DNA from 3 places in the Brucella sp. LJL56 genome. Region 1 is predicted to be linked to each of the others. Evidence: predicted binding sites of a transcription regulator. Region 1 holds the regulator's gene; each other region holds the start of a gene.

Region 1 (10,696 bases):
GCTTCTCCCGCAACCAGACGAGCCAGCACGAAGCCACAGGCGTCTTTCGGCTTGCCTTCCAAACGGGCAACGAAGCCGAAAACCGTATCCTGCGCGATCAGCGACCTGAAATCATCGGAACTCCAGCCATGATGGAAAGCAACGGCGTGGATGCGCTGGATCGCATGACTGTCTTGTGCGCTCAGCGGTTCGACTGAAACCTGTCTGCGGCCAAAACGACCGAACGGCAAGCCCATCATCGGCTATTCTCCAGCCTGCCTGCGTGGCAAGGCAAACCCGACCTGCGGCTTCGCATCGGGTCCGCGCATATAAAGCGGCTTCGGTGCATCGCCCGACTGGCGCGTGCATGCCAGACGCGCATAGATGCCGATTTTCGCCGTCGATTCCACCGGGCCTAAGGCGAAACGACTGCCGATGGCTTCATTGATCGCCGGTGCTGCGGAACCCGCGAGAACCGTGTTCTCCGCTTGGGACACTGCGAGCGCCTCGGCCTCTTCCCGCGACAGGACCAGAGGCTTCAGGTTCGGCCCACCTTCCGCATCGAATGCTTGCGCATAAATCTCGCCTCGATGCGCATCAAGGAGGATCAGCGCTGGCTTCTCCGGCAATAGGGCCTGCGCTTCCGCCGCCAGCGCTTCGAAAGCTGTAATGCCGATGGCGGGAACACCTAGCGCCAGTGCAAAACCACGTGCCGCCGAAACACCGATACGAACACCGGTAAACGATCCCGGACCGATATTGACCGCCACTCGATCCATATCGCGAAGCGATAGTTTCGCCTCTGTCACGGCACGTTCAACGTAGCCCATCAATAATTCCGCATGCCCCTTGCCGATGTTTTCGCTCACATCGGCAAGCACGACATCGCCATCGAAGTTGTAGACGGCAACGGAACACCACGAAGCGGCAGTATCAAGCGCAAGTATCTTCATGTGCAACCGGGTAAATCAGATTTTGCGTCGCGACAAGCCAAGTCTTGCCCAAAGGCCGGATCGTGTTCGTTTTTAGCCGTTCTCGTGGAACAAAAGCCGGCGATATGCATTTCGTCATCGGGTGCGGGAATGTTTTTATGTTGTCCTGACGGCGACAAAGGCCCATCCGGCAATCGAACCTCATAAGGATCTGGCGGGTTCGTTTGCGTTTGGAATAGCTGCCCGTGACTATGAGCGATACTCCCCCAGTCGTTCCAAGCCGGATCGAGCAAAAGGATATGAGGATAAAATGTCCAAGAAGTCGATGCATGCAACCCGCAACGATCTTCCTTCCAACACGAAGACGACAATGATCGCGCTGCTTAACGAAAATCTTGCCGCGACAATCGATCTTGCCCTCATCACAAAGCAGGCGCACTGGAACCTCAAGGGGCCGCAGTTCATCGCCGTTCATGAAATGCTCGACGGTTTCCGTGACGATCTCGACGAACATGTCGATACGATTGCCGAGCGCGCCGTGCAGATTGGCGGGACGGCCTATGGCACCACGCAGGTCGTGGCCAAGGAAAGTAAGCTCAAGCCATATCCGACCGATATCTATGCCGTTCACGACCATCTGCTTGCCCTGATCGAACGCTATGGCGATGTTGCCAATCTCTTGCGCAAATCGATCAAGGATGCGGACGATGCAGGCGACGACGATACAGCGGATATTTTTACCGCCGCATCCCGCAGCCTCGATAAGGCATTGTGGTTCCTGGAAGCCCATGTCCAGGAAAAGAACTGACCTCACAGATGCAATGAAAAGGCCGGGCAAATCCCGGCCTTTTCTGTTCCTCGATAGTTAGTTAGCCCATTCGCCGCTTCGCATCACCGGTTCGCGAGTTCCATCCTGGTTGATTCCATCGACGTCGATCTGGCCAGAGCCGATCATCCAGTCGATATGGATGAGACTTGAATTGCCACCTTGCACCTTGATCTGTTCCGGCGTGAGTTTTGCGCCATCGACAAAGCATTTGGAATAGCACTGGCCGAGCGCAATGTGGCTTGCAGCATTTTCATCGAACAAGGTGTTGTAGAACAGAAGCCCGCTCTGCGAAATCGGTGAGGAATGCGGCACAAGTGCCACTTCACCCAGACGACGGGCGCCTTCATCCGTATCCAGCACTTTGTTGAGAACTTCTTCACCGCGATTGGCCTTCGCCTCGACGATCCGTCCGGCTTCAAAGCGAACCGCAATATTCTCGATCAGGGTGCCCTGATGCGACAGAGGCTTGGTACTCGTCACATACCCCTCGACACGCAGTGCATGAGGCGTGGTGAACACCTCCTCCGTCGGAATGTTCGGATTGCAGGTGATACCATTTTTCGCGGTGGAAGCACCGCCATGCCATTCATGACCATCAGCAAGTCCGACCGTCAGGTCAGTGTTCGGGCCTTTGAAATGCAAGGCCCTATAAGTCTTGCCGTTCAGGAAGCGGGTGCGCGTACGAAGCGTTGCATTGTGTGCCGCCCAGGCACCGACCGGATCGTCGACATCGACACGTGAAGCTGCGAAGATTGCATCGGCCAGCTTGCGGGCCGCAACGTCCTCCGGTTCGTTTGGAAACATGAGCTTCGCCCATGCCGGGTTGGGATAAGAGACGATGTTCCAGTTGATGTCGAAACCGGCGATCTTCTCGAGTGCCGGCTGATACGCCTTCGAATTGGCGCGGTTAGCGCGTGAAACCTTTGCAGGGTCCTGACTGGAGAGAAGCATCGGATTGTCGGCTGCGATGGCGAGACGCGCGGCACCATCCGAATAGGCCTTTGCCATTCCTTCATAAAGCCAGTTTGCTGCGCGGTCGAAACTCGGGTCAGGTGCGTTCTCGTAACGAGCGAGCGCCATTTCATCGTCCGCGAAGAATGGCGTTACCAAACCGGCGCCAGCCTTGTAGGCATGTTTGGCGATGAGGCGAACCAGCGGCAGCGCGACGACCGGTGCCGTGATGACGAGATCTTGTCCCTCGCGCAATTGCAGGCCAACGCGAACAGCGACTTCCGCCAGACGTTCAAGTTTCACCGGGTCGATGATTGGGTTCAGCTTTTCATGAGCCATGGGTGGAAGACCTCTTTGGATATGGAATCACTGACAGTTTATCAGACGGCATAATTTCACCACCTTTTTTCCTGCCATTGCGCTATAGTATTCATGCGGTCAGTTGCAGAAGAAAGCAGTTCGTAATGAATAAGAAAGTGCTTATCTTACTGGGCATTACCGGCCTACTTGCAGGCTGCGTGACCATGACGCCCGAACAACGCCGCGCCGCCGACGAACAGACCTGTCGTAGCTATGGTTTCAAGGCCAAGACCGACGCTTTCGCCAATTGTCTCATGCGATTAGACCTCGATCGCAGAGCCGACCGGCGCGCCTGGCAGAACCAGGTCGATTTCTATGACACGCCGATGGTGATCTATCGTCCAATCTACCGGCCCTGAAACCAGCACCGGAAAGCGACGGCAGCCAGCCATCAAATCAAAACGCCGATCTGAATGAAATCAGACCGGCGCTTCAGTTTATCCGAGTATAAACACGCTTCTTATAACGGTGCTTCGGGACGGTCCTGGGACAGAAGGAGCGCGCCGATGGCGTCAACCTGCTTCTGGCTTGCAGGGGCATAGCCGAGCGATGTCGCCTGCGGAGCAGTCGTATCGAATTGCGACTGGTAGGAGGCCATCTGCACCGGCTGCTCCTGTTGAGGCGCAGCAACACCGCGATGGCGCGCCAGACGGTCGCCACGAGCCTGCGGACCAGCACCGACATTCTGTTCGACGCTTTGAGCCTTTACAGCTTCCGCGAGTGCCACCTGAACGGTCGGTTCCGTACCTGGAATCGGACCGGTCTGCGGCAGGGTCACATCATAGGACGGATCCTGCGGAAGCGACGGCGATTGCGGCGAATAGGCCAGAGCAAGATTGTAGGGTTCCTGCGGAACCGGACTTTGCAGCGAGCCGTCGCGATTACGCTTCTCGTAGAAGGAATTGCCACCCGCAACGAGCACATAGTGCATGTTGTTATAGGGGAATTTCAGACCAGCCGTGTGGAAGAACATGGCATTCTTCAACTTTGGATGCCGTTCTCCTTTGAGGACTGCGGCGGCGGCGGCCTGAACGTCCGGTAGCGCTTTGGAATTCATTTGGCGTGAAAGAACACCAGGTGCAAACTGGTTCTTCTGACCGACGACACCACAAATCGTATCCGGATAACGGCCCGATGCGAGGCGGTTCATGACGACCGTGCCGACAGCCAGAAGGCCATCGGAACTCGAACGGTTGGATTCGAAGAACATCGCGCGCTCAAGACAATTCTTGTCCCGTGCGGTGTAGGTATAGGTCTTCACGCCATTGACGGTCTTGACGTGGCTTGCCGCCGTCTTTTCCGAATTGGCTTTTCCCGAGGTTCCGGTCGTCGTGCAACCGGTCACCACGAAAGGCGCAACCACCAGCCCGATAAGAACGGGCAATTTCCACTTCGCGGCGCGCGTCAATGGCTCAGTCTCATATTAGGACCCTTAACTGATCCAGTCATCCGTTCAGGCAAACACATCTGGAACGATGCGCTCGAACGTTCGACTGCGGTGCAAGTCAAAGAGGACGAAGATCAAAATCACACGCCCTACTGTCGCTCAATCGAATTCAAGGTTTTGGAATTTTTAGGCCAAAAAAAGGCGAAGGGTCAAATCCCAACAATGCTGAAGGCGGCTAAAAAGCCCTAAAACAATTCCGAATCGAGAATGCGAATATGCTCACAAGCCCTTTAAATATATTAACAATTCCTTAACATGACCTATCAATTCAGATAAGATATTGATTTAATGAGATTCAAAGTCTCGCAATACACGCCATATCGCTGCCTTAATTCGCTTTTGCTTGCGCAGTTTTTGCAAGCACATTCGTGGTGTTTCAAATGATCTACGGAATTTCTGTTCACAGAGAGGTTCCGTTGCTCCATGTCAACTTTGGAAACAGATGTGTAACATCGCGTGAGATCGGGCTTTCAACGCCTGTTTCGACCGTCCCAATGCGAATCGGACGAGCCCGATCTGCGCTTCACAACGCTTCGCCGCAAGCAAAAACGGTCCACCACGAGAGCCGTGACGGACCGGATAAGTTCAATTCCTGAAACTGTGGATGACAGAGTCGATCAGCCGAAAGAATAACCGGCGCCGCGGACCGTGCGGATCAGATCAAGTGCGCGACCGACATTGATTGCCTTGCGCAACCGTCCGACATGAACGTCCACAGTGCGATCGTCCACATAGATATCCGGTCCCCAGACCCCATCGAGAAGCTGGCTTCGCGAGAAAACACGACCAGGCGACATCATGAAATATTCGAGCAGGCGGAATTCCGTCGGCCCAAGGCGAACTTCCTTTTCCTTGCGATAGACACGATGCTGCTGGCGATCGAGAACAAGATCGCCCACTTTCAGCACGTGAGAAAGAATGCTTGGATTGGACCGGCGCAGCATCGCCTTGACGCGCGCCAGAAGTTCCGGCGTCGAAAATGGCTTCACGACATAATCGTCCGCGCCGACACTCAAGCCGCGAACACGTTCGCTTTCCTCGCCGCGCGCCGTCAGCATGATGATCGGCAGACGCTCCGTTTCGGGCCATTGACGCAGGCGGCGGCAAAGCTCGATGCCCGATACGCCCGGCAGCATCCAGTCCAGAATGAGCAGATCCGGCACGTTCTCGCGCAAGGCGATTTCGGCCTCGTCGCCGCGCAGCATCGTATCGACCTGGTAGCCCTCTGCCTCGAGATTGTAGCGAAGCAGAACGCTCAGCGCCTCTTCGTCTTCTACCACAGCGATTTTGGGTGCCTGTGACATCCAGTATTTCCCTATCCAAATTCGGCGGGCGGTGGATACAATCCCCCAATCGACCGCGTGCCGCCGCGCTATTCACTCATTCTCAAACGCCGGACCGAAGTTCGGCCGGCTGTGGTTCAGGGTTTACGCGCCTCATCCACGACTATGCCGTGGCTCAGGTCTTCCTTGGGTCGTTCGGCCGGCATTTGCAGGCCGGTCACGATGTAATAGACGGTCTCCGCGATGTTGGTCGCGTGATCGCCGATGCGCTCGATATTCTTCGCGCAGAACAGAAGATGCGTGCAGGCGGAAATATTGCGCGGATCCTCCATCATGTAGGTAAGCAGTTCGCGGAACAGTGACGTGTACATGGCGTCAATCTCGTCATCGCGATCGCGAACGACATTGATCTGCTGCACCGAGCGCGACGCATAGGCGTCGAGCACATCCTTGAGCTGGGTCAGCGCCAGTTCGGCCAGGGTTTCAAGACCGCGATAAAGCTTTACCGGCTGGCGTGATTCAGAAACGGCAGCCACGCGCTTGGCAATGTTCTTGCCCAGATCGCCGACGCGCTCCAGATCGGCGGAGATGCGGATCGAGCCGATGATTTCACGCAGGTCCACAGCCATGGGCTGACGCTTGGCAATGATCATCACGGCCTTATCGTCAATCTCGCGCTCACTGGCATCGAGGATGAGATCGTCGGAGATAACGCGTTGTGCAAGCGCATTGTCCGCATTGACGATAGCGGCGACCGACTGCTCGACCATACGTTCCGCATGTCCGCCCATTTCGGCGATCTTATGGGTGAGAAACTTCAATTCCTCATCGTAGGAGCGAACGGTATGCTGAGACGGCATAGTAGACCTCGTAATATAAATTGCGGGGAAGCCGCACTGTCTATCTGTTTGAGCGCAGTTCCGGATTAGCCGAAACGTCCGGTAATGTAGTCCTGCGTGCGCTTTTCGGTGGGTGCGGTGAACATGGTTTCCGTGTCGCCCACTTCGACCAGATTGCCGAGATGGAACATGGCAGTGCGCTGCGAAACGCGGGCGGCCTGCTGCATGGAGTGGGTGACGATCACGATCGTATAGTTCTGGCGCAGTTCGTCGATCAGCTCCTCCACCTTGGCGGTAGCAATCGGGTCGAGCGCCGAGCACGGTTCGTCCATGAGGATGACTTCCGGGCTCACTGCAATCGCGCGCGCAATGCAGAGGCGCTGCTGCTGGCCGCCGGAAAGGCCAGTGCCCGCATCGTGCAGACGATCCTTCACTTCCTCGAACAAGCTCGCCTTCTGCAGGCTCGTCACGACGATTTCCTCCAGATCGGCCTTGGTACGGGCCAGACCGTGAATGCGCGGGCCGTAGGCGACATTTTCATAAATCGACTTCGGAAACGGATTCGGCTTCTGGAACACCATGCCAACGCGGGCGCGCAGTTCGACGACATCGATCTTCGGATCGTAGATGTCCTCATTGTCGAGCGTGATCTTGCCGCCGACCTTGCAGCCTTCGATCGTATCGTTCATGCGATTGAGCGAACGCAGGAAAGTAGACTTGCCACAACCGGAGGGGCCGATCAGCGCCGTGACCATCTGTTCCTGGATATCCAGATCGACGTCGAACAGCGCCTGCTTCTCGCCATAAAATACGCAGACCTTGTCGCCGCGCATCTTTATGGAATTGGCGTTGGCGTTCATTTTTTCTCCTACGGCTTTTTCGAGAGATCGTTCAGTCATCAGATTCATAGCTTTCGACTCCCGTTTTACCAGCGGCGCTCGAAGCGGCGGCGCAGAATGATTGCTGCAATATTCATCACGGCAAGGAACAGAAGCAGGACAATGATAGCGCCTGACGTGCGTTCCACAAAGGCGCGTTCTGCTTCATTTGCCCACATATAGATCTGCACCGGAAGAGCAGTCGACGGGTCCATCGGCGTCGACGGTACGTCAGCGACGAAAGCCACCATGCCGATCAGCAGGAGCGGTGCGGTTTCACCAAGCGCGTGGGCAAGACCGATGATCGTGCCGGTCAGGATGCCGGGTGCGGCGAGCGGCAGGACATGGTGGAACACCATCTGCGTTTTCGACGCGCCAAGGCCAAGAGCTGCGGCGCGGATGGAAGGCGGCACTGCACGAAGAGCGGCGCGCGTTGCTATGATGATAGTGGGAAGCGTCATCAGCGTCAGCACCAGACCGCCGACCAATGACGCAGAACGCGGCAGGCCGAAGAAGTTGATGAAGACCGCAAGTCCAAGCAGACCAAACACGATGGACGGAACCGCTGCCAGATTGTTGATGTTCACCTCAATCATATCGGTGAACCGGTTTTTCTTGGCGAACTCTTCCAGATAGATCGAAGCAGCAACGCCGATAGGCAGCGACAGGCCAAGAACGATCAGCATCATGTAGAGCGAACCGACCAGCGCAACGCCAAGACCAGACGTCTCCGGACGGCTGGAAGCACCGAAGGTGAAGAGACCGGTGTTGAAGGCCTCCTTCATCACGCCTTCTTCCGAAAGCGTCTTCATCCAGCCAACCTGACGGTCCGAAACCTTGCGGCTCGTCTCTGGCACGGAAAGGTCAATCTGCCCCTTGAAGGCGGAATCGATGTCGGCGCCAGCCAGAACCGGAACGGTCTGTGTCGTGCCGATAAGCGATGGATTGTCCATCACCATTTTGCGCAACTGAATGCGCACCCCGTCCGAATAGAAACGGCCCAGATCGCGCATTGCCGGACGGTCTGTCGTGGCAACACCCAGCTTTTCAGCCAGCGCATTGCGCACCAGCAGCGGATAGTTGGCCCTGATCAGCACATTCGGATCGGTTGCGCGCTTGTTGCCCGGATCGATGATCTGCTCGTTGAGCTTGACCGGCAGATAAAGCGTCGTCTGCCAGAAGGCCGTATAGCCCTTGGAAAAGACAGAAAACAGGAGCGCGCAGAGGAAGAACACGCCGATGGAAATCGCTGCAATACCGTAGTAGCGGAAGCGACGTTCAGCGGCATAGCGACGCTTGATTCCGATATCGCGGCGTGCCGGTCGTACCGTCGTACCGCTGGTGTTGAGGGTCGTATCGGTCATTATTCGTACTGCTCCCGGTACTTGCGCACGATATGCAGCGCAAAGATATTCATAATCAGCGTCAGGACGAAAAGCGTGATGCCGAGCGCAAATGCCACCAGCGTTTGCGGCGAGTTGAACTCAAGGTCACCGGTGAGCTGGTTGACGATTTTCACCGTAATGGTGGTCATCGCCTCGAAGGGGTTGATGTTGATACGGGCCGCAACGCCTGCTGCCAGAACCACGATCATGGTTTCACCGATGGCGCGGGATGCAGTCATCAAAAGCGCACCGACGATGCCGGGCAAAGCGGCCGGAAGGATCACGCGCTTGATGGTTTCAGAGCGGGTTGCACCGAGACCGAGCGAACCGTCGCGCAACGTCTGCGGCACGGCGGTGATGATGTCATCGGAAAGCGACGACACGAACGGGATCAGCATCACACCCATCACGAGACCTGCAGTGAGAACGCTCTGCGCCATGATAAAGCCCTGCCCTCCTGCAATGGCAATCGAAAGATCGCGCAGGAATGGCCCGACAGTCACAAGAGCGAAGAAGCCGTAGACGATGCTGGGAATACCGGCCAGAAGTTCGAGGACCGGTTTTACAATCGTGCGCACTCTTGGTGACGCATATTCTGCCATATAGATGGCCGAAAACAATCCGACAGGAACCGCGAACAGCATGGCCACAAGCGCGATATAGAGCGTGCCGGCCAGAAGCGGAATGAGACCGAACTGGCCTGTTTCGCCACCTGAACCGGCAGCGGCAAAGCGTGGATCCCACACTGTGCCGAAGAAGAATTCCCACGGCGAAACGGATTGGAAGAAGCTGATGGTCTGGAACAGCATCGAGCAGATGATGCCCACGGTCGTCAGGATGGCGATGCCTGATGCTGCGATCAGGCCCCAGAGAACGATCCGCTCGACATTGTTGCGCGCGCGCATGCGGCGGCTGATCGTGGAAAGGCCGAAGATCAGGCCTGCAACGGCGATCACCAGGGAAACAGCGGAACCGATGGTGTGCGTCAGTGCTGTTGCCTTTTTCAGGTAAAGCGCGATCGGCACCATGTAGTCCTGGCCTTCGGTCGCGAGCGCCACGCCCTTGGATGCCAGAAGTGTGCGGGCATCCTGATAATTCGGCGGGAAGCTTTCCAGTTCGGCAGGCGTCAGCCGGTCAAGCCCGTTGGCGAGGCCGCGCACCATGCCAAGCTGCAGGCTGCGATTGGTGAAAGAACCGCCCTCGACGGCGTCCGGCAGACGCGCGGTCGCACTGTGATCGAGATAAACCGACGTTCCAACGGCCCAAACAGCGAGGAACAGAACTGCAGGCAACGCAGAAACGAGGAAAACCCACCAACCATGATAATGCGGGCGGGAATGCATTTTCTCGGTCCGCGAGGCTTGCGCGGAAGCAGACTGGATCTTGTCCAGTGCAATAGCCCGCTGGCGGCCTATGAAGAATCCAATCAGCCCGATTGCAACGATACTGACGAGAACCAGAAAGAAGGACATTCAATTTCCCCGGTTGCCCTGATAATTTGGACCAGCAGCAGGTGCAGCGTCCACCCTTATGCCGTTCCACGCGGATGCGCCTGTCTTAGTACAAAGGCGCGAAAGGAGAAGAACGCGGAGATTTGTCATCCCCGCGTTCCACAGATTAAAACTTACTTCGCAGCCATCGTCTTGCCGTCGGTGAAGGCAGCGCGCTGTGCTTCACGTTCTGCATCCGGAGCCGGAACCAGACCGTATTCGGCGAGCGGGCCGTCAGGACCGATCATCTGGTCGTTCAGGAAGAACTCAACATATTCCTTGAGACCCGGGATAACGCCGAGGTGAGCCTTCTTCACGTAGAA
Region 2 (10,696 bases), 1.3 Mb from region 1:
GCACACCGGCCATCGGCCCAAGACCGAAAGCGATAACGAAAAGCAGCGCGAAGACGATTTCAGGAACGGTACGCAGCAGTTCCAGCCCGCGACGAACAATGAAGCGAACTGTCGAATTGGGCGCCATATTCGATGAAGCCGCAAATGACGCGGCAAAAGCAATGATACCGCCGATCAAGGTTGCCAGATAGGCAATCAACAGCGTCTCAAACAGCATCTTGAGCCAGCCGCCAAGGTTCCAGTACCAGGCAGCGAGATCGCCCCAGAAATTGGCAATCGTCAGATCCGGCAGGATGCGGCCGAGATAGCTTGTGAAGCGAAAGAGATTTTCGACCAGTGTGCCCGGCCGAACATCGGCAACGACGGAGGCAGCAATGGCGACAACAATCAGAGCAAGGAGAAAGCCGATTCCGTAAAGGCGTCGTTTTCCGACTTCTCTCCGATAATCGGCAAGCAGGCTTTTTGCTCCGTTGCCGTCGAGTAAGGATACCGTCATGCGAGATTCCCTAACAAAAATGCCCGAAGCTTGTTGGGCTTCGGGCATTTCGATTACTTTGCGGATTAGGACTTGCGAGCCTTGTCGTTGAATTTGAGCATCTCGATGATCGGCTCATATTCCTTGGCTTCGGTCGCTACAAATTCCTGATCCTTGCCGTCGGAAAGGGCGTCAAAGCCGGCCTTGTCCTTCTTAGGCATATCGAGAAAAGCCTGCTTGATGTCGGTCTTGAGCTGGTCTGGCAGGCTGCTGAGAACCGCAAATGGGCCTTCTGGGAGGAAGTCCGACTTGAAGATGACGCGGAAATCGTCCTTCGTCATCACCTTGCCGTTTGCATCTTTCAGAACGCCGCGGCTGATCATGCGGGTCAGGTTGGAATCGTCTTCCGAGTTCCAGGAGTTTGCGGCAGCGTCTGCGGTGCCCTGTGCGAGAGCGAGAACTGCATTTTCATGGCTGCCGGCAAAGAAGTTCTTACCAAAGAACGTATCGACGCTATAGCCATCGCGGTTGAGGAAGAAGCGTGGTGCGTTGTTGCCCGATGTCGAGTTAGGATCGACAAGCGCAATCGCTTTGCCCTTGAGGTCATCCATCTTCTGGTATGGGCTGTCGGCGCGAACATAAACAACCGAGTAATAGCCGTTTACGCCAGTGTCGTGACGCTGGTTGACGAGCGGCGTAGTTTCAACGCCGGTCATGACAGCGCGGGCATAGGAAGCCGGGCCATAGAATGCGATCTGGATGTTGCCAGCGCGCTGACCTTCGATAACAGCGGCGTAGTCGTTAGCAACGCGCAGCGTAACCTTCGTGCCCAGTTCCTTGCCGAGATAGGCAGCCAGAGGCGCATAACGGTCGGAAGTGGTCGATGCGTTTTCTGCCGGGATCACGCCCAGGACGATTTCCGGGTAGTCCTTGCTCCAGTCTGCAGCCTGTGCAGTGGAAGCCAGCATTGGCATGGTCAGCGTAGCGGTGAGCGCTGCAGCCGCCAGAAAGTTTCTACGGTTAAGCATAGGTATCTCCTGTTAATCCTGAGTTTGGAGCGTAATTTTCCCGGCGTTTAGGCGGAAAGCTGGCGCAGAACGGCTTGAGCCGACTGCGGAACAGGCATCGGCATTGGCTCGGCCGCATCATCCTGATCGATGACGTCATCGGCTTCCATGCCGTAAAGGTCGCGTGATGCCATATCGGTCAGCATCGACGGTGTGCCGCGGAATACGATCTTGCCGGCAGACATGCCGACGAGGCGGTCGCAATAGCTGCGCGCAATATCGAGCGAGTGCAGATTGCAGAGAACCGTGATGCCGTATTCGCGATTGATGCGACGCAGAGCGTCCATGACGCTGCGGGTGTTGCGCGGATCAAGCGATGCAATCGGCTCGTCGGCGAGAATGATGCGCGGTTGCTGAACAAGCGCGCGGGCAATCGCCACGCGCTGCTGCTGGCCACCCGAAAGCTCGTCGGCCCGGTGCGCTGCAAGATGTGCAATATCGAACTGCTGCAGGGCGGAAAGAGCGATCAGGCGTTCTTCATCGCTCCAGATACGCAGGAGCGACTTGGGCGTCGAAACATAGTTCAGGCGCCCCATCAGAACATTGGTCAGCACATCGAGGCGGTCAACCAGATTGAAATGTTGGAAAATCATCGCGCATTGAGCGCGCCAGTCACGCAGTCCAGAGCCCTTGAGCCCGGTAACGTCGCGACCGTCCCAGTGAATTGTTCCCTCTGAAGGCTCAACAAGGCGATTGATCATACGCAGAAGCGTCGACTTTCCCGCGCCCGAGCGCCCGATAATTCCCACAAACGTGCCCGGTTCGATTTCGAGGTCCACGCCCGAAACCGCCACCTTGTCATTATAGCGGCGCGTTATGTTTTTCAGTTGAAGCATGAATTCGTCTCCATTCATGCTCACTCTGAATTGCTTCCATGACACTGCGATGAAAGCAGAATGACGTTTGTGTAAATTTACACGCCGCTATAGAGATTTTATCTAAGCGATTGTTTTAACAGCTAATTCGTTCAAGTGGCGAAGGAACACCTCTGTGGATGCATTGACATTGCCGGAATTGTCTATTGTGACAACATCCCCGGCATCGTCATCAAAGCTCACTGCGCGCGCCAGCCGCAAGGCGATTTCTTCCCGGCTTTCGCGACCGCGTGATGCAAGCCGTTCCGCGAGGACGTCCGGTCGGGCCGTTATCACGACCACAGAGCGCGACGTGTAGAGCCTGCGAATATCGCACAGAACCCGGCGCGAGACATTGGCGATTACCACCGTACCATCGGCAATTTCATCTTCGAGCGATTTCGGCAATCCATAGCTTAGACCATGCGCCTGCCAGTGCAGGGCGAAAGCACCCTCGCCTGCGGCTTTCGTAAATGCCGCTTCATCCAGACTGTCATGATCTTCCGTTTCCGGCGTTTGCGGGCGGGTGATGATGCGACGCACAAAATGAAAACGCGTGTCGCCCGCAAGAGCCACACGCGCTGCATCCATGATCGTATCCTTGCCGGCCCCACTGGGACCGACAACGGCAACGAAACAGCCTTTCGGCGTATTGGATTGCATCTGCATCAGAGCACCCGTTCGCCTTCGCGCCAGACAGTGCGCACAACCGGAATTGCACCTTTCGGGCGCACGCGAACCAGATCGGCGCGCTTTTCGATAGCGATTTCGCCGCGATCATCCATGGCCATGGCGTTGGCAGGATTCTTGGTCACAAGACGAATTGCGTCGGGTAAAGCAATCGGGCGTTCACCGGAAGCAAGGCCGAATGCCGACTGGATCAGGCTGAACGGAATATAGTCCGAAGACAGAATGTCGAGGCTGCCATTATCGACGAGATCGCGTGCAGCGATATTGCCGGAATGCGAGCCGCCGCGCACGATATTGGGCGCGCCCATCAGGATCGACAATCCGGCCTCCTTCGAAGCATTTGCTGCTTCCATAGTGGTCGGGAATTCGGCAATCCGCACACCATGATCAAGCGATTCATCGACGTGATTGCTCGTCGCATCATCATGACTCGCTAGAACGATCCCGCGATGCGCCGACAAATCAGCAATCGCACGGCGATGTTTGGCCGAATAGGCGTCCGAATCCGCCATACGCTTCTCACAATGCACCCGGAACTCCACATCCGTGAGCTTCATCTTGCGCATGTAATAAGTGCGATACGTATTAAGATCAACGAATTGACGCTGTCCCGGCGCATGATCCATCAGCGAAGCGAGTTTAACGCGGTCATCGCCTGCGAAAAGCTCGAATGTTTCCAGGCAATCGGCTGAGGAAACCTCGCAACGCAGATGCAGGAAGTGGTCTGCACGCAGGCGATTCTCGCGAACACCGCTTTCGATCGCATCCGCAAGCATCCGCATATCCTCGCCCACGAAGTCACGGTCATAGTCGGAGCCAACGCGCATGGCATCAAACACAGTTGTGATGCCCGATGCAGCAACCTGCGCGTCATGCGCCTGAACTGCAGCGTCGACATTCCAGCGGACTTTCGGGCGTGGTGCGTAATGGCTTTCGAGCTGATCGGTGTGCAGCTCGATCAGACCCGGAATGACGTAGTCACCATCCATGTCATCGCCACCATTGGTATTACCCTGATCAATGGCTGCAATTTTGCCGTCACGGATCAGGATAGAACCGGAGACAATCTCGTCAGCAAGCACGATGCGGGCATTTTTAAGAACGATTTCATTAGCCATTGGATAGCTCTTTCATGACCGCTTTTGTGTTGGCAGCCGTTTCGTATTTCGAAAGGAAAGCCTCGATATCAAGCGCACGGAAATCATCGAGTCCATTACGCAGACGTTCGTGATCCCAGTCCCACCAGGCCAGTCGATCGAGGCGATTACCGATCGCAGCGTCGAAACGTTCGCGAATGAGACGCGCCGGAACCCCGCCAACAATCGTGTAGGGCGCCACGTCCCTGCTCACGACAGCTCCGGCACCGACAACCGCACCATTGCCAACCGTCACACCCGGCAGAATGGTCGAACCATGGCCGAGCCATGTGTCGTGACCGATTTTCACGGCATTGCCGCGACGCCAATCAAAGAACTCCGTCTCATCCTTTTCGCCCGGCCAGTAATCCCCGGCGCGGTAGGTGAAATGATGCAGTGTCGGACGCCATGTTGGATGATTGGTGGCGTTGATACGCACATGGCTGGCGATATTGGAAAACTTGCCGATCTCCGCGCACCAGATTTCGCAATCGATACCGAGATAGGAATAGTCGTCCAGCACGGTCTCCGAAACACGGCTGCGCGCGCCGATCTCGGTATATCGACCGAGCTTGCTACCGTTGACTTCAGCCGTTTCGTGAACCAGTGGTTCTACCGATAGCTTGGTCATGCCGCTGCCCTCGGCGAGAAGGCGGTTACGTCGATAATGCGATCAGCAACCTGTTCCCGCACATCTTCGTCATGGAAGATGCCGAGCATTGCGACGCCTTGCGCCTTCTTGGCCTTGATGAGATCAACAACGACTGCACGGTTCTTGGCATCGAGCGAAGCGGTCGGCTCGTCAAGCAGTAACACTGGATGGTCCGTGATGAAGCCGCGCGCAATATTCACGCGCTGCTGCTCACCGCCGGAGAAGGTTGCAGGCGGCAGTGCCCAGAGCCGTTCTGGCAGGTTGAGCTGCGCAAGCAATTCAGCTCCTCGATTGCGAGCAGCATCGCGATCAACACCACGAGCCACCAATGGCTCCGCAACGACGTCGATTGCCGCCACGCGCGGCAATGTGCGCAGGAACTGGCTGACATAGCCGATCGTATCACGCCGAACGGCCAGCACTTCGCGCGGATCGGCTGTTGCCAGATCCACCATACGATCTTCGTGACGAATGAGGATCGAACCTGCATTCACCGCGTAATTGCCATAGACCATCTTGAGAATGGAGCTTTTACCGGCACCGGAAGGTCCGCCAAGCACGGCGCATTCGCCTGCTTCCAGTTTGAAGTCCACGCCACTGACGACTGGCAACTGAATGCCACCCTGCAAGTGCATCGTGAACGTCTTCGCCAGACCCGACACGGCCAGCGGAGAGGATGTTCTAACTTGTGTCATTTCTCACCTCACGCATGAAGTTTCGCTAATTTACGAACAACACGCTGCAAACATCTGTTTTAATTTACTAAACCTGCAGAATAGATGACACGAGAAGCTGCGTGTAAGGCGCTTGCGGGTCATCCAGAACGCGGTCGGTCAGGCCCTGTTCGACAATATGGCCGTCTTTCATGACCATGATGCGATGGGACAGAAGACGCGCCACTGCGAGATCGTGGGTCACGATGACAACCGAAAGGCCGAGATCGCTCACCAGACCGCGCAGCAGATCAAGAAGACGCGCCTGCACGGACACATCGAGACCGCCGGTCGGTTCATCCATGAAAACAAGACGTGGTGCCGTCACCAGATTGCGTGCAATCTGCAGACGCTGACGCATACCGCCGGAGAAAGCGCGAGGCTGGTCGTCGATGCGGTCAGCAGCGATTTCGACACGTCCAAGCCATTCGGTTGCCGTGTTGCGGATATTGCCATAGTGGCGCTCGCCAACAGCCATCAGCCGTTCACCGACATTGGCACCCGCCGAAACGGTCATGCGCAGACCATCCGAAGGGTTCTGATGCACGAAACCCCAATCGGTACGCATCAGAAAGCGGCGTTCAGCCTCTCCGATCTTGTAAAGATCACGGAACTCGCCATCACGCATCCGATATTCCACGCTGCCCGATGTCGGTTCCAGACGTGTCGCCAGACAGTTGAGCAAAGTCGTCTTGCCCGAACCGGATTCGCCGACGATGGCCAGCACTTCGCCTGGCCAGAGCGAGAAATCGATATCCGCGCAACCGCGACGGCTGCCATAAAACTTCGAGAGATTGCTGACTTTCAGCAGAGGTTCGACGCTCATTCCGCGGCCTCCTTATTCGCTGCCAGATGACCAAAGTGGCCATTCGCCTGACGATCTTCACAATAATCGGTGTCGGAGCAGACAAACATCGAGCCGCCGCGATCATCGAGTACCACTTCGTCGAGATAGACGCCGCGTGCGCCGCACAATGCGCAAGGCTCCTTGAATTTCTGCACCTCAAATGGATGGTCCTCGAAATCGAGGCTCACGACATCCGTATATGGTGGCACGGCATAGATGCGCTTTTCACGACCGGCACCAAAGAGCTGTAGAGCTGGCGACATATGCATCTTTGGATTATCGAACTTTGGCGTCGGCGACGGTGCCATGACATAGCGCCCTTCGATCATCACCGGATAATCATAGGTCTTGGCGATATGGCCGTGGCGCGCGATATCCTCGTACAGCTTCACATGCATGAGGCCATATTCGGCAAGCGCGTGCATCTTGCGCGTTTCGGTTTCACGCGGTTCCAGAAAACGCAGTGGTTCAGGAATTGGCACCTGATAGACAATCACCTGCCCTTCGCTCAGCGGATACTCCGGGATGCGGTGACGTGTCTGGATGATCGTCGCCTCACCCGTATGGGTGGTCACGGCAACATTGGCAGTTTTCTGGAAGAATGCGCGGATGGAAACGGCATTGGTCGTGTCGTCAGCACCCTGATCGATCACCTTCAGCACATCATTCTGACCGAGGATTGCGGCAGTTACCTGCACGCCGCCCGTGCCCCAGCCATAAGGCATCGGCATTTCACGGCTGGCAAACGGCACCTGATAGCCCGGAATAGCAATGGCTTTCAGGATAGCACGACGGATCATCCGCTTTGTCTGCTCATCCAGATAGGCGAAATTGTAATTGGCTAGATCGCTCATTCTGCTGCTTCCTTGCCTATGCCGATATTGGCTGCTGCTTCGGTTGCCAAAACTTCAGTCTCGTTGTTCGCTTGTTCATATTCCGCACGCATACGGCGGATGAGATCAAGCTCGGCCTGAAAGTCCACGTAATGGGGCAATTTCAGATGCTCGACGAAGCCCGTCGACTGCACATTGTCGGAATGGGAAATGACGAATTCTTCGTCCTGCGCGGGTGCTGTCACATCCGCATCGAATTCACGGACACGCAGCGCCCGGTCGCAAAGCGACATCGACATGGCTTTGCGCTCGCTTTGTCCGAACACCAGACCATAACCACGGGTGAACTGCGGTGCCTGCTTGGACGAGCCCTTGAACTGGCTCACCATCTGGCATTCGGTCAACTGAACGCGGCCAAGCGAAACGGCAAAGCCAAGCTCAGGCACGTCGAACTCGACTTCCACCTCGCCAATGCGGATTTCACCGACAAATGGATGCGTGTTGCCATAACCGCGCTGCGTGGAATAACCCAGCGCCAGCAGGAAGCCTTCATCGCCCCGCGCCAAAGCCTGCAAGCGCAGATCGCGCGGCATCGGGAAAGTCCACGGTTCGCGGGTAAGATCGCCCGGTTCATGCCCTTCCGGCATTGCACCGTCCTCTTCGATCATGCCGTTGACACCGAGAATATCGGTCACGCGTGGCGTCTCTTCAGGCTCAGCCGCACGCACTTCCGGCTCAGGAACACTCACATCGCCAGCCAATTCCGGATCAAGCAGTCGGTGCGTATAATCGAATGTCGGCCCCAATAGCTGCCCGCCGGGCAGATCTTTATAGGTGGCCGAAATGCGGCGTTCGATCAGCATATTCGCCGTTTCCAGCGGAAGCGAATAACCAAAACGCGGCAATGTCGTGCGGTAGGCACGGACCAGAAAGATTGCTTCGATCAGGTCGCCACGCGACTGGCGCACGGCAAGGGCTGCAAGTTCACGGTCATAAAGCGAGCCTTCGGCCATCACACGATCAACGGCGAGGCCAAGCTGTTCGACAATCTGATCAAGACGCAGTGCCGGAACCGAGCGGTCCCCGCGACGGCGGTCATCAAGCAGACGGTGGGCATTGCGGATGGCGGTTTCACCGCCCTTTACAGCAACATACATGGATCAGCCCTCCAAACTTGCTATACGTGTGGTGCGGGGAAGCGCTGCGACTTTGCCGTCAGCGACGAGCACCAGATCGATACCCAGCGGAAACAACGCGCCATTTTCACGCCATTGCGCGGCAAAATCCTGCGGCAAACCATCGACGTTCAGCACAGTTTCATCCTTGATACCGGGGCCTCTGAGGCAGAAACCCTGCCCGCTCGTCAGCGAAGAAACAGCCAGAACAACAGTCGTCGAACGGTCCGGAAACTCAGGGTCACCCTGAGAAAAGGAAGAAAGTGCTGGCAGCGATTGCGCATCAGTCACGAGTGCGAACTGTGCCTTCGACTGGTCATCAACAATTGGTGCACCGGTATGGAATGTCAGCCATGCCGTTGCGTCCTGATTGGCTGCAATTTCAGCATCGACCCAGACGCTGGCATCGTGATCCAGAAGCGTTGCTGCAATCAGGCCGAGCTGCGGTGTGAGCGGCTTTGATGGTGCAGCAGTACTTGGTAGCGAATGGATACGACCAGGATTGGCCATTGCGTGCATGACTGCATGAAACGCCGACTGCGCTTCATTGACTGGATCAGCCAGTCCCCCTTCAAATGCAGAAGAAGAATGGAGCATCAGTTATCTCCCCGAACCATAGTGAAGAAATCGACCTTCGTGGCAGCAGCTTCGCCGCGCCGTTTTGCATCCGCAGTATCGACACGACCACGCAATGCGTTGAGCACGTTGCTTTCGATCGCATCGCGGGTGGCTTCATCGAGCCAGAGCGCATCAAACAATGCAGCCAGCTTCGCCTTTTCCTGATCGCGCCCAAGCGCGTAGGAATGTCCAACCGAGCCATTCGCCAGACGAACAGTTGCGCGGGTGACGGTTGCCTCGCCAACATTGAATGGGGCACCGCCGCCGCCAATACGGCCGCGCATCATGACCAGTCCGGTTTCCGGACCACGCAGAACTTCAAATTCAGGCTTTTCCGCCCAGTTCTGCCAGAACGTTTTCAATTCTTCACCACTTGCGCGCGCGAGAAGCGCCATACTGGCCTGACGTGCAGCCTGCGTTGCATCCGGCGCCAAATTGCTTCCAGCAGTGGAGCTGTCTCCACTTTCACCTGTGCTGTGCCGCGTAGTTTGCCGGGGAGTATGCATGAGCTTATCCGCCCTATCTAATCTTGTTGACGTGATGGCATTAATTGTCTAGTTATATAGACAACTATACAATACCAGAATAGATATACCCTGCCAATGACAGGACGATGACAGTTGATGACAAAGAACAGGCGGATTGAGAGAAACAGCGGTGTAGCTATCTGGCGGCAGATTGCCGACGAGATACGCGGCGACATCATGGCCGGGAAACTGCAATCTGGGGCGCGTATGCCCGCTGAAATAGACTTGGCGGACCGATTTGGCGTCAATCGCCATACAGTGCGCAGCGCCATTGCAGCTCTGACACAGGAAGGTGTGTTGCGGGCAGAACAGGGGCGCGGCACCTTTGTGGCCAATGCAAAACGCCTCACCTATCAGATCGGCCGCCGCACCCGTATTTCGCAATCGCTGGCTTCGCAGGTACGCGATATGAAGGGAAGTCTACTCGCTTCCGGCACAGCCCCGGCCTCACCGGATATAGCCGAGGCCCTTGAGATTGAGCCCGGTTCGCCTGTCACGCGGCTGGAAACCTTGCACAGTGCCGATGGGCGCCCGGTGTCGCGTGCGACACTCTGGATCAGTGCCGAAAATTTTCCTGAAATTGCGACGGACTATGCGGAAAGTGGTTCAATCACCGTGGCGTTCAGAAAAGCGGGTATTGCGGATTATTTCCGTAAGTCCACAGTCATATCCGCCCGCCATGCCGATTCTGACGATCTGAAACATTTGAAACTTTCACCCGGCGCTATTGTGCTGACAGCCAAGGCTATCAATGTGAAGCTAGATGGGAAGCCGATTCAGTATTCGCTGACACGGTTTTCAGCCGACAATATGGAGTTCTCAATTGAGACCTATCCCGGCGATCCGTTGATGAACGGCGCGCTTTGATCCAAAACCGATCTGCTACTATCCCGACATTATGTCGAAGCATTGTATGAACACGGCATCGATAGGAAGCCATCGCCCAGACAGGGAAAATCTGATGACCATCGCTATTTTTCACAATCCGAAATGCGGCACCTCGCGCAATACCCTGGCGATGATCCGCGCCAGCGGCGAAGAACCCGTCATTGTCGAGTATGTGCAAAATCCGCCCACGCGGGAACGCTTGGTCGGGCTGCTTGCAGCCA
Region 3 (10,696 bases), 900 kb from region 1:
CGCGTCACCGACCGCGAAATAGATATTCTTTCCCGTCAGCTTGGAAAGCTGCTGCAAGCGGCCTTCGGGACGATCCGAAATCAGGTCTGCAAGATCGCCGGGAACAACCAGCGCAATACCGGTTTCCTCCTCGCGCCACACAAGGCGCGGGATGACGCCCGGCATAGACGCCGACAGAAGATAGACCACACGCAGCAAGGCTCCGAGCAACTTCGCCCTTTCACGCAGGCGCGGCGTGGCGAGTTGCATGATTTCCGGTGCAATCTCGTCTTCGATCAGGCCTTCGTGGCGGTAATAATTGGCAAGCGCCATGAAGGAACGTCCGGCATGGTCGATACCGCCGAACGAGCCGTGAGCGATGATGTTCAGCGCCTGCGACCCCCGATAGTCGGGGTGCGCGCGCCAGCTTATATCGGCCACAAGGCAGGCAGCCTGCCTGTAGCGCGCTTCGTCTTCGGTTTCGTCAAAACCGAGCACCGGCAAGGACAAAGTCGTCCATGTTGCCAGTTCGCGAGCATGACGCGGAGAGCGTGAGCGCAGAATGGACAGTTCGTCTGCCGAGGCCAGCAGCGGATCGAGCCGCTGTTCGTTCTTGGGCAAAAGCGAATAAAGATAGCCTTCGCGTACGCCGAGCGCCGAAAAGACGATCTTCGAAGGCTTCATCAGACGGATCGTCTCAAGCAGTACCGTGGCGCCATAGGCCAAAAGCTGGCGACGGTTTTTCGAAACCGCCTCGATGCCGCGCATCGTGTCGAGATTGCCCTTGGCAACGCGCTTGAGGAAGCTTTGCGCTTCCACCGGGTTTATTTCATAGCCATGCATGACATGCAGCGGATAGTTTTTCGCCGTCATATGCAGCTTGGCAAGGTTACGCCATGTTCCGCCCACCGCATAGAAAACCTGGCCCTGATGCGCTTCCAGAAGCGTTGCCTTTGCCAGTTCCGTACGAGCAATCTTGGTTGCCTCTGGCAGCCGTCCATCGGACATATCCTGCAAGCGCAGGCCGCCGAGCGGCAAGGTGATCCCCTCGCCTACCTCGTGGTCGTCCACTGCGATCAGTTCAAGGCTGCCGCCGCCAAGGTCACCTGTCACGCCCTTCGGTCGATAGAAGCCCGAAATGATACCAAGCGCCGAATAATGGGCTTCTTCCTTGCCGGACAGCACTTCAATGTGCCGGCCGAGAATGGCCTCTGCCTGTGCGATGAAATCCGGGCCGTTCTTCGCTTCGCGTGCAGCGGCTGTGGCCAGCGCGTGAATGGAAACCGCGCCGGCCTGTTCGGCCAGAGCGCGGAAACGCTTGAGCGCACGAAGCGCCGCTTCAACGGATTTCTCGTTGAGCTTGCCGGTTTTCGCCAGGCCTTTTCCGAGGCCGCAGAGTATCTTTTCGTTGAAAAGCACCGTCGGAGAACGGACGATGCCTTCATAGATGACGACACGGATCGAGTTCGAGCCAATGTCGATGACCGCAACGGGCTTGAGTCCCTTCAGGCGGCCTTGTGCCAAAGCTGCGCTCATGCAGTCGTTTTTCTTTCCGCCTGCGCGCGCTTGCGATGCGCGATAAGGCGGGGGGCCGAAGACTTCAGCGACTTTCCGCGACCCGACAGGCTAGGATTGGTCATGAAATATTCCTGCGCGTTGAAAGCTTCTTCTCCAGCTTCCTTTTCTATCCGGCGAGAGGTGCCGTCCGCAAGTAGCTGATAGCTCTGTTGGTTATCAATTATGTTGGCAAACATGATTTGCGACAGGATTTGCTGATGCACTGTTGCATTTGTGATCGGAACAAGCGTCTCCACGCGGCGATCAAGATTGCGCGGCATCATGTCGGCGGACCCGATGTAGACGATTGCCTTGTCGGAAGGCAGGTCGTTGCCGTTTCCGAAACAGAATATACGGCTGTGTTCCAGAAAACGCCCGACAATCGACTTGGCGCGAATATTGTCGGAAAGCCCCGGAACACCCGGACGCAGGCAGCAGATGCCGCGCACGACCAGATCAATCTGCACGCCCGCCTGGCTCGCCATATAGAGCGCGTCAATTATCTGTGGATCGACAAGCGAATTCATCTTCATCCAGATCGCAGCCGGACGCCCCGCCTTCGCATGCGCCACTTCATCCTCGATGTGCTTGAGGATTCGCGCGCGCAAAGTGAAGGGAGAAATCGCGATTTTCATCTCTTCGGCAGGCTGGGCATAGCCCGTGATGAAATTGAAGATATGTGCCACGTCGCGGGCGATATCCGCGTCCGACGTGAAGAACGACAGATCGGTATAGATGCGCGCTGTAATCGGATGGTAGTTGCCCGTGCCCAGATGCACATAGGAACGCAGCCTCTGGTCTTCACGGCGCACCACGAGCGACATTTTCGCATGGGTTTTCAGTTCGATGAAGCCGAACACCACCTGGACGCCTGCACGCTCCAGATCGCGCGCCCAACGAATGTTCGCTTCCTCATCGAAGCGGGCCTTCAGCTCGACCAGCGCCGTCACCGACTTGCCAGCTTCTGCGGCATCCACCAGCGCGCGCACGATCGGACTGTCATTGGAGGTGCGATAAAGCGTCTGTTTGATCGCCAACACATCCGGGTCGGCTGCGGCTTGCCGCAGGAACTGCACCACCACGTCGAAAGATTCATACGGGTGATGAACCACAATGTCCTTTTCGCGAATCGCGGCGAAGCAATCGCCACCATGCTCGCGAATACGCTCCGGGAAACGCGGATTGTAGGACACGAATTTGAGGTCCTCACGCGGGATCGAAACGATCTCGGAAATCATATTGAGTGCCAGAAGGCCTTCATGCACACTGATGCGGCTTTCCGAAACGCCGAGTTCCGTTGCCACGAAAACACGCAGGGCCTCCGGCATTTCGCCGTCAAACTCGATGCGGATCACCTGTCCCCGGCGGCGCCGCTTCAGCGCCGTCTCAAAGAGACGTACGAGATCTTCGGCTTCTTCCTCCACTTCAATATCGCTGTCGCGGATGATGCGGAATGTACCGGCGCCACGCACTTCATAACCAGGGAAAAGCCGCCCGATGAACAGGCTCACCGCATCCTCGATCGTGATGAAGCGATAAAGGTTCTGCTGGTCTGTCGGGAGTTGGATAAAGCGCTTCAGCGCGACCGGGATACGCAGGAGCGCGGTCATCGGATGATTGTCGGCACGACGCGCAAGCTGCAGGGCGATGGAAAAGCCGAGATTCGGAATGAACGGAAACGGATGCGCCGGATCGATGGACAGCGGCGTCAGGACCGGGAAGATCGTTTCGAGGAAGTGGTTTTCAAGCCATTCCTTTTCAGGCCTTGCAAGCGCCGACGGACGGACGATCTCGATGTTCTCCTGTTCCAGTTCCTCGCGCAACGTCCGCAGACGTTGCTGCTGTTCTTCCTGCAAGCGCCCCACTTCGTCCAGAACGAAGTCGAGCTGTTCCTGCGGCGTGCGTCCATCGGCGCTGCGCAGCGCCACACCGGCGCGCACCTGAGCGGCCAGCCCGGCGATGCGAACCATGAAGAATTCATCGAGATTGGCGGCAGAAATGGACAGGAAGCGCAGGCGTTCGAGCAAGGGCTGGCGCATATTCGCGGCTTCTTCGAGAACACGCCGGTTGAACTGCAACCAGGAAAACTCGCGATTGACGAAGCGGTCGGCACTTTGCATCAGCTCGCCGTTCAAAGCTTTGTGAACGCCGGGGCCTGCTTCCATGTCGGGAACGATGGTTGGGTCGGGGGCTAATCCGGCTGCCATCTCGTGTGTCCCGCCTTCGGTCGCGTTGGGGGTATCGCTCGCCATAACGCTGTTTTCGCTCATTTTTCCTGTCCCGACTTCCACCGGAATATTCCGGCTCTGCCTACTGGCTTTACGTGCATCTAATCCCGAAAACCGCTTCGCACTTTTCGGGATGCGCTATAAGCCTATGACTGTCATATGACAGTTTGATAGCAATTAGCCTGAAATGTCCTCAGAATTGATGAAAACGCTTCCGGAAACAAGACTTTCGCGGTACACGCATGCCAATGTCTATGCATGATCTTATCCGGCACCCGGTTTGAGACCATGCCCATACCGCCCATCGACCAGAACCGGAGCATATCATGTCCGATCACATCATTCCTCACTTTCAAAACGACGCCGGCCATGCGGCCATCGAAATCGGCGTGAAGGAATTCATGTGCGTCGGTGCAAACCCGCCTTTCGATCATCCGCATGTGTTTCTCGACATGGGCGATGAAAGCGAAGTCGTTTGCCCGTATTGCTCGACGCTCTACAGCTACAACGCCAAGCTCCATGCCGACGAAACCGTTCCGGCTGGCTGCGTTTACGAAGCACCTGCGGATAAGGCTGCTTAATCCAAACAGCCTCATAAGAATGCCGGATGATCTCATCGACATGAGCAAAGGGCGCATATTGATTGCCGGGGCCGGCGTTGCCGGTCTATCGGCCGCACTGGAGCTGGCAGCTCGCGGCTGGAATATCCGGCTTGTCGAAAAGGCTGAAACCCTTTCGGAAGTCGGCGCGGGCCTCCAACTTGCGCCCAATGCAATACGCCATCTGGAACGGCTCGGCATTGCCGACCGTCTGTCCGGCAAGGCCGTGACACCCGAAGCGCTCTATCTGATGGATGGGCGCAAGGCGCATCCGCTGATGGAAATGAAACTCGGCGACAAGGCTTGTCAGCGCTGGAATCATCCCTATGTCGTTTGCCATCGCGCCGATCTGCAATCCGCCTTACTCGATGCCTGCCTTGAAGAGCCGGGCATCGAGATCAGCCTCGGCACTGAAATCACAAGCCATCACGTTGAAAACGGGATCGTTGCTGCCACCATCCGTCATGGCAATTCCGAAGAATCCCTTGATGTCGCCTATCTGATCGCTTGCGATGGTGTCTGGTCGGCGGAACGGTCAAAAGCAGGTTTCAGCAAAGCTCGTTTCAGCGGCCATATTGCCTGGCGGACAACCCTTGCCACCGATGCCCTCCCCGTCTCTTTCCTGAACGCGATGCCGAAGCGCAATGCCGTCTCCGCATGGCTGGGCAAACAGGCGCATTTCATCGCCTACCCGGTCAAGGGCGGCAATTTCGTCAATTTCGTCGCGATCACGACGGGCGAAAACCCTGGCGAAGTGTGGTCCAGAACCGGCGACCCGGCGCGTCTGCGCTCCATCTACGCGGATTGGGGCACTCCTGTTCGCGATGTACTGGCAGCAGCCGATGCATGGACCTACTGGCCGCTTTTTGAAATGGCCAACGCTCAATTCGTCGGACCGGACCGGACGATCTTTCTGGGTGATGCATCACACGCGGTCACACCATTTGCTGCGCAGGGCGCAGCTATGGCGATCGAGGATGCCGCAGCGCTTGCCGAAGCGCTCGACAGCGGCAACCGCGAAGCAGGACTGAAGCGTTTCGACATCGCCCGCAAGGAACGGATCGCAGCAGTCGCCAAGCGCGGTCAGTTGAACAGGTTCGCCTATCACGCCACCGGCATTTTCGCGCTTGGCCGCAACACACTCTTCGCCATGCGCAGCCCGGATAGTTTCCTGAAGGATCTGGACTGGCTCTATGGCTATGATGCCATTGCGGCAGTGCGGAATTAAGCTGCGTCGCGCGCAGCTTCGAGCGTCGCAACGTCGAGCTTGACCATCTTCATCACGGCATCGGCCACGCGCTGGCGCTGTTCGGCTGTGCCGTTCTGCAGGACATCCAGCAACATCTGCGGCACGACCTGCCACGAGAAGCCATATTTGTCCGTCAGCCAGCCGCATTCCATCGGCGCGCCGCCCTCCATCAGTTTCTCCCAGAACATATCCAGTTCCACCTGATCCTTGCATTGGACGAAAAGTGAGGCTGCCGGGGAAAACTTGAATGTCGGTCCGCCGTTGAGACCGGATATCGCCTGTCCGTCGAGCGTGAAGTTCGCAACCACGACATCGGTGCCTTCGGGCTGATGGGCATGCTCAAACCGGATGAAACCATCGACGGAGGCCGATCTTCCGCAGGCGCGGAAGATCGAAACATAGTGGTTCGCAGCTTCTTCAGCCTGCCTGTCGAACCAGAGACAGATTGTCAGACCTGACATTTTCTCCTCCCTACCGCATCGGCCCGAAAATCGGAATCGATTTTCGGAAGCACGATGCGTAGATTCATTCGTTTAGAAGATTAGAGTGCTTTGTGCGCCCGTAAGAACACACGACACTCTAAGCATTTGTTTTATCGAACTTTTATGGGAAATCTCTATCCCATAACCTTGCTGGCTTCTTCCATGTCCATCCACATCAGCTCCCAGATATGGCCATCAAGATCTTCGAAGCTGCGTCCATACATGAAGCCGTAATCCTGTTTCGGACCCGGATCGGCCTTTCCGCCAGCCTTCACTGCCTTCTCCACGGTTCCGTCGACTTCTGCCTTGCTTTCTGCAGACAGACAGACCAGCACTTCGCTGACCGTGCCAGCATCGGCAATCTTCTTCGGCGTGAACTGGCTGAATTTTTCGTGGTCAAGGATCATCGCGTGAATGGTGTCCGAAAAGACCATGCAGGAAGCCGTTTCGTCCGAGAACATGGGATTCTTGGTGGCGCCTATGGCTTCGTAGAAGCTGGTGGACTTCGCAACATTCTTCACTGGCAGGTTCACGAAAATCATTTTCGGCATGAGATTTCCTCCGTTGGCGGGCTATGCGGCCCGATCTTATTTTACGATTATCTATCGCCTGCCCGCCTCCCCCGGCGATAAGGTCGAGCCATGTGTCTCAGGCCCGGTATGCATTCGATTCTTGAGCGTTCCGGGCGTGTGGCAATTCACGCAATTCGCATTGGAAGAACTCAAAGTTCGCTTGTGCATAATGGCAGATAAGTTATAATTAGCAACCATGAAGTTAGAAAAAATAACCAACCTAGGAAAGCCAGCCGCCAAACGCAGTTATGACGACGCCTGCGCTGCAGCCCATGCCCTTGATTTAATTGGGGAACGCTGGTCTCTTCTGGTCATGCGCGAATTGATGTTCGGCCCCAAACGCTTCAGTGATCTGAGGGCTGACCTGCCGGGGGTGAGTGCAAATGTCCTTACGCAGAGGCTGGAAGGGCTGGAAGAGGCTGGCATTCTGCGCAAAACGAAACTCCCCCCTCCGGCATCGGTGCAGGTCTACGAACTGACCGAGTGGGGTTACGAGAGCGAACCAATTCTTCAGACATTGGGTCGTTGGGCTGCACGCTCGCCAAAACATGATCCCAACCTGCCGATTTCAACCGCTTCCTTCCTGCTTTCACTGCGAACCATGATGGATCATGACAGGTCTCTCGGTCTGCGCGCCGTGATCGGTCTCCGCTTGGATGGGGAGGATTTCACCGCCCGTCTGGATGATGAAGGGATTCAGATAGAGCGCGGCATAGCGCAGAAATACGATCTGCATTTTGAAAGTTCGCCGCGGATGCTGGCTGCTGCGATCTATGGCGGACAATCTCTTTCCGCTCTGGAAATCGCTAATGTTCTCAAAGTCATAGGCGACCGTGCCTTGGCGGAAAAATTCGCGACATTGTTTCCGCTTCCCGACAAGGCTCCGGCGCCGGAATAAAATGTGCAACTTTTTAGTTGCGCATTTTCTCGATCGCCTTATATTGGCAACCGTTGAGTTGCCAATTACGGAGGATGCATATCATGACTATTGCAAGCAATACAGACCGCATCGTGAAGACCGTCGACATTCATGCAGGGATCGACCGCGTATGGCGCGCGCTCACCGATCATGAAGAATTCGGAAGTTGGTTTCAGGTCAAGATCGACGGTCCATTCATCGTCGGCACCCACTCGTCAGGACACATCACCTATCCCGGCTTCGAGCAAGAGCCTTGGGAATCCTTTATCAAGGAAATGAAAGCTCCAACCTATTTCGCCTTCACATGGCATCCCTACGCCATAGACCGGAGCATCGACTATTCCAAGGAACCGCCGACGCTGGTGGAATTCAAACTGGAGCCTGTCGAAGCCGGAACGCGGCTGACGGTCGTCGAAAGCGGTTTCGACGCCTTGCCTGCCGAACGTCGACCGCTGGCATTGAGAATGAACGAACGTGGTTGGGAGGAGCAGGTTGGCAATATCAAAAGACACGTCGAAAATGCATGACGGGGCAGAGATGACAGGTACGGACATCTCCATCGTTTTTGCAGCGCTAGCCGATCCGACCCGGCTGACGCTCATAGAAACCCTGAGCGATGGCGAAAGCCGTTCGATTGTGGTGCTGTCGCAAAATGGCAGCATCACCCGACAGGCCGTCACCAAGCACCTGTCGGTGCTGGAACAGGCAAGACTGGTCGAACGAGAAAGGGTGGGACGGGAAAGCAGGTTTCGCCTGCAAGCTGCCCCGCTGATCGACGCCCGCGCCTATCTCGCAACTGTTTCCAGCCAGTGGGATAACGCACTCCAGCGCCTGCGCCGGTTTGTGGAAGATTAAAGCATGTCGCGGAAAAGTGGGAACCGGTTTTCCGATGACGACATGCGTAAAAACAAACAGTTAGAGCGCGACGCGCTCTAACGCTGATTGAAAAGCAGCGAGGATGTGCCCTTTACAAAACCCAGCTTTTCGTAAAAGGGCACAAGCCGATCCGGGCAATAAAGCTCGAAGCTTTTCACACGTTTCAGCTTTTCATGGTTGAGAATGCGCTCGACAAGGGCCTGTCCCAGCCCTTGTCGCCTGTGCTGTTCCGACACAATCACATCAAAAATCAGTGCCTTGAAAGTGAAGTCGCTGAGAACGCGGGCGAAGCCTGCGATCTTGCCTCCCGCGTCGAGACAGAAAAGAAGCAAATCGCAATGGGCCAGCATATGCGTGACGTCATCGAGCGTCCGCTCGCTCGTCCACCATTCTTTACTGTAAAACTCATGAAATTCGCTGTATTGCTCAGGCGCGAGTTTCTCCACCCATTGAAAATCGGTCACGACTTGCCTCTCCCGTTCTACAAAGCCATCAGTCGCAAAGGCGTTCCACAATGGCAATCCAGTTTGAGCAGACCTGTCCAATCTTTCGTATGTTCGACATAGAAAAAGCCCGTGAGTTCTATCTCGGTTTTCTGGGGTTCACTCTGGATTGGGAGCATCGATTTACCGAGGGAATGCCGCTTTATATGCAGGTTTCTCGCGGCGCTTTGGTCCTGCATCTCAGCGAGCATCACGGCGACGGAAGCCCCGGCGCCAATATTTTTGTGCGTATGCAGGGCGTTGAGGAACTGCATAAGGAGATCAGCGCGCGCGGCTATCGCTTCATGCGACCGGGGATCGAGCATGAACCCTGGGGCCGCGTGATGACGGTCATCGACCCCTTCGGTAATCGCATCCAGTTCTGCGAAGGTCCGCACGAGGAATAAATAAAAAACACCCGCCAGATTTTCTGACGGGTGTTTTAGAGCGCGTTTCGATCTGATTGGATCAGATCGGCGCTCTAACTTCTTCTATTTCAAGCATAATCTTATCGATCCTCGTTTCACTCCGGTCGGATTATGCTCTAAGTTCATGATTGGAATGCCAGGTCAGTGCAGAATCTGGCTCAGGAACAGCTTGGTGCGTTCGTGCTGCGGATTGTCGAAGAACTCGTTCGGCGAGTTCTGTTCGACGATCTGGCCCTGATCCATGAAGATCACACGGTTGGCAACCTGACGGGCAAAGCCCATTTCGTGCGTCACGCAGATCATGGTCATGCCTTCGGCGGCGAGGCTCACCATCGTATCCAGCACTTCCTTGACCATTTCGGGATCGAGAGCGGAGGTCGGCTCGTCGAACAGCATGACCTTGGGGTTCATGCACAATGCACGGGCAATCGCCACGCGCTGCTGCTGGCCGCCGGAAAGCTGGCCTGGATATTTGTTGGCCTGTTCCGGAATTTTCACGCGAGCCAGATAATGCATGGCGACTTCTTCCGCCTGCTTCTTCGGCATCTTGCGCACCCAGATTGGTGCCAGCGTGCAGTTTTCCAGAATGGTCAGATGCGGGAAGAGGTTGAAGTGCTGGAACACCATACCGACTTCGCGGCGCACTTCATCGATTTTCTTGAGATCGTTGGTCAGTTCGATGCCGTCGACGACAATCTTGCCCTTCTGGTGTTCTTCCAGACGGTTGACACAGCGGATCATGGTCGATTTACCGGATCCAGACGGCCCTGCCACGACGATGCGCTCCCCGCGCATGACCTTCAGATTGATGTCGCGCAGCACGTGAAACTCACCGTACCACTTATGCATGTTGGTGATTTCGATGGCGACATCGGTTTTGGAAACCTGCATCTTTGAACGATCGACTTCGAGTTCGAGTTCGGATTGCGGCAGGGCACTTTGTGCACTCATTTCCATTATTCCCTTTATTCTTATCGTTTATGACCCGTATCAAGCCGTCGTTCCATGAATATAGAGTATCGCGACATTGCGAAACAGAAAATCCAGAAAATGAAGCCCGCAAAGATCAGACCGGTGGCAGGCGTCTGTGGAGAAGCCCAGTTGGCATCCGAGAAATTCTGGCGAACGATACCCAGAAGATCGAACATGCCGATGATGTAGACGAGGCTCGTATCCTTGAAGAGACCGATAAAGGTGTTCACGATGCCCGGAATCACCAGTTTCAGCGCCTGCGGCAGGACGATCAGTCCCGTTTTCTGCCAGTAGCTGAGACCCAGCGCATCTGCACCCTCATATTGCCCGCGGGGAATGGCCTGAAGGCCGCC

The links. Region 1 encodes PhoB, which activates phosphate uptake and scavenging genes when phosphate is short. Its sites were predicted from a motif close to TGTCATNNANCTGTCAT; they were not measured.
Region 2: the regulator PhoB is predicted to act here: its motif matches at 2,428-2,444, upstream of phnC (phosphonate ABC transporter ATP-binding protein).
Region 3: the regulator PhoB is predicted to act here: its motif matches at 3,913-3,929, upstream of ACYSN1_RS03055 (RNA degradosome polyphosphate kinase).

The regions. Positions count from the first base shown of each region.
Region 1 covers NZ_JBTXLQ010000001.1:1,517,873-1,528,568, forward strand. Annotated here, with positions in the region: gene rimI (ribosomal protein S18-alanine N-acetyltransferase) at 1-239, opposite strand, end outside; gene tsaB (tRNA (adenosine(37)-N6)-threonylcarbamoyltransferase complex dimerization subunit type 1 TsaB) at 243-932, opposite strand; gene dps (DNA starvation/stationary phase protection protein Dps) at 1,222-1,719, shown strand; gene ACYSN1_RS07300 (aminopeptidase) at 1,777-3,030, opposite strand; gene ACYSN1_RS07305 (hypothetical protein) at 3,156-3,410, shown strand; gene ACYSN1_RS07310 (cell wall hydrolase) at 3,512-4,459, opposite strand; gene phoB (phosphate regulon transcriptional regulator PhoB) at 5,116-5,802, opposite strand; gene phoU (phosphate signaling complex protein PhoU) at 5,919-6,641, opposite strand; gene pstB (phosphate ABC transporter ATP-binding protein PstB) at 6,707-7,480, opposite strand; gene pstA (phosphate ABC transporter permease PstA) at 7,546-8,862, opposite strand; gene pstC (phosphate ABC transporter permease subunit PstC) at 8,862-10,355, opposite strand; gene ACYSN1_RS07340 (PstS family phosphate ABC transporter substrate-binding protein) at 10,508-10,696, opposite strand, start outside.
Region 2 covers NZ_JBTXLQ010000001.1:253,077-263,772, forward strand. Annotated here, with positions in the region: gene phnE (phosphonate ABC transporter, permease protein PhnE) at 1-496, opposite strand, end outside; gene phnD (phosphonate ABC transporter substrate-binding protein) at 562-1,503, opposite strand; gene phnC (phosphonate ABC transporter ATP-binding protein) at 1,551-2,378, opposite strand; gene phnN (phosphonate metabolism protein/1,5-bisphosphokinase (PRPP-forming) PhnN) at 2,481-3,059, opposite strand; gene ACYSN1_RS01255 (alpha-D-ribose 1-methylphosphonate 5-triphosphate diphosphatase) at 3,065-4,204, opposite strand; gene ACYSN1_RS01260 (DapH/DapD/GlmU-related protein) at 4,197-4,853, opposite strand; gene phnL (phosphonate C-P lyase system protein PhnL) at 4,850-5,569, opposite strand; gene phnK (phosphonate C-P lyase system protein PhnK) at 5,637-6,413, opposite strand; gene ACYSN1_RS01275 (alpha-D-ribose 1-methylphosphonate 5-phosphate C-P-lyase PhnJ) at 6,410-7,288, opposite strand; gene ACYSN1_RS01280 (carbon-phosphorus lyase complex subunit) at 7,285-8,424, opposite strand; gene phnH (phosphonate C-P lyase system protein PhnH) at 8,428-9,039, opposite strand; gene phnG (phosphonate C-P lyase system protein PhnG) at 9,039-9,455, opposite strand; gene phnF (phosphonate metabolism transcriptional regulator PhnF) at 9,681-10,454, shown strand; gene arsC (arsenate reductase (glutaredoxin)) at 10,549-10,696, shown strand, end outside.
Region 3 covers NZ_JBTXLQ010000001.1:620,518-631,213, forward strand. Annotated here, with positions in the region: gene ppx (exopolyphosphatase) at 1-1,515, opposite strand, end outside; gene ACYSN1_RS03055 (RNA degradosome polyphosphate kinase) at 1,512-3,701, opposite strand; gene ACYSN1_RS03060 (zinc-finger domain-containing protein) at 4,091-4,345, shown strand; gene ACYSN1_RS03065 (FAD-binding protein) at 4,386-5,591, shown strand; gene ACYSN1_RS03070 (VOC family protein) at 5,588-6,073, opposite strand; gene ACYSN1_RS03075 (VOC family protein) at 6,229-6,645, opposite strand; gene ACYSN1_RS03080 (winged helix-turn-helix transcriptional regulator) at 6,863-7,564, shown strand; gene ACYSN1_RS03085 (SRPBCC family protein) at 7,648-8,112, shown strand; gene ACYSN1_RS03090 (ArsR/SmtB family transcription factor) at 8,123-8,440, shown strand; gene ACYSN1_RS03095 (GNAT family N-acetyltransferase) at 8,518-8,925, opposite strand; gene ACYSN1_RS03100 (glyoxalase superfamily protein) at 8,976-9,350, shown strand; gene ACYSN1_RS03105 (amino acid ABC transporter ATP-binding protein) at 9,513-10,322, opposite strand; gene ACYSN1_RS03110 (amino acid ABC transporter permease) at 10,343-10,696, opposite strand, start outside.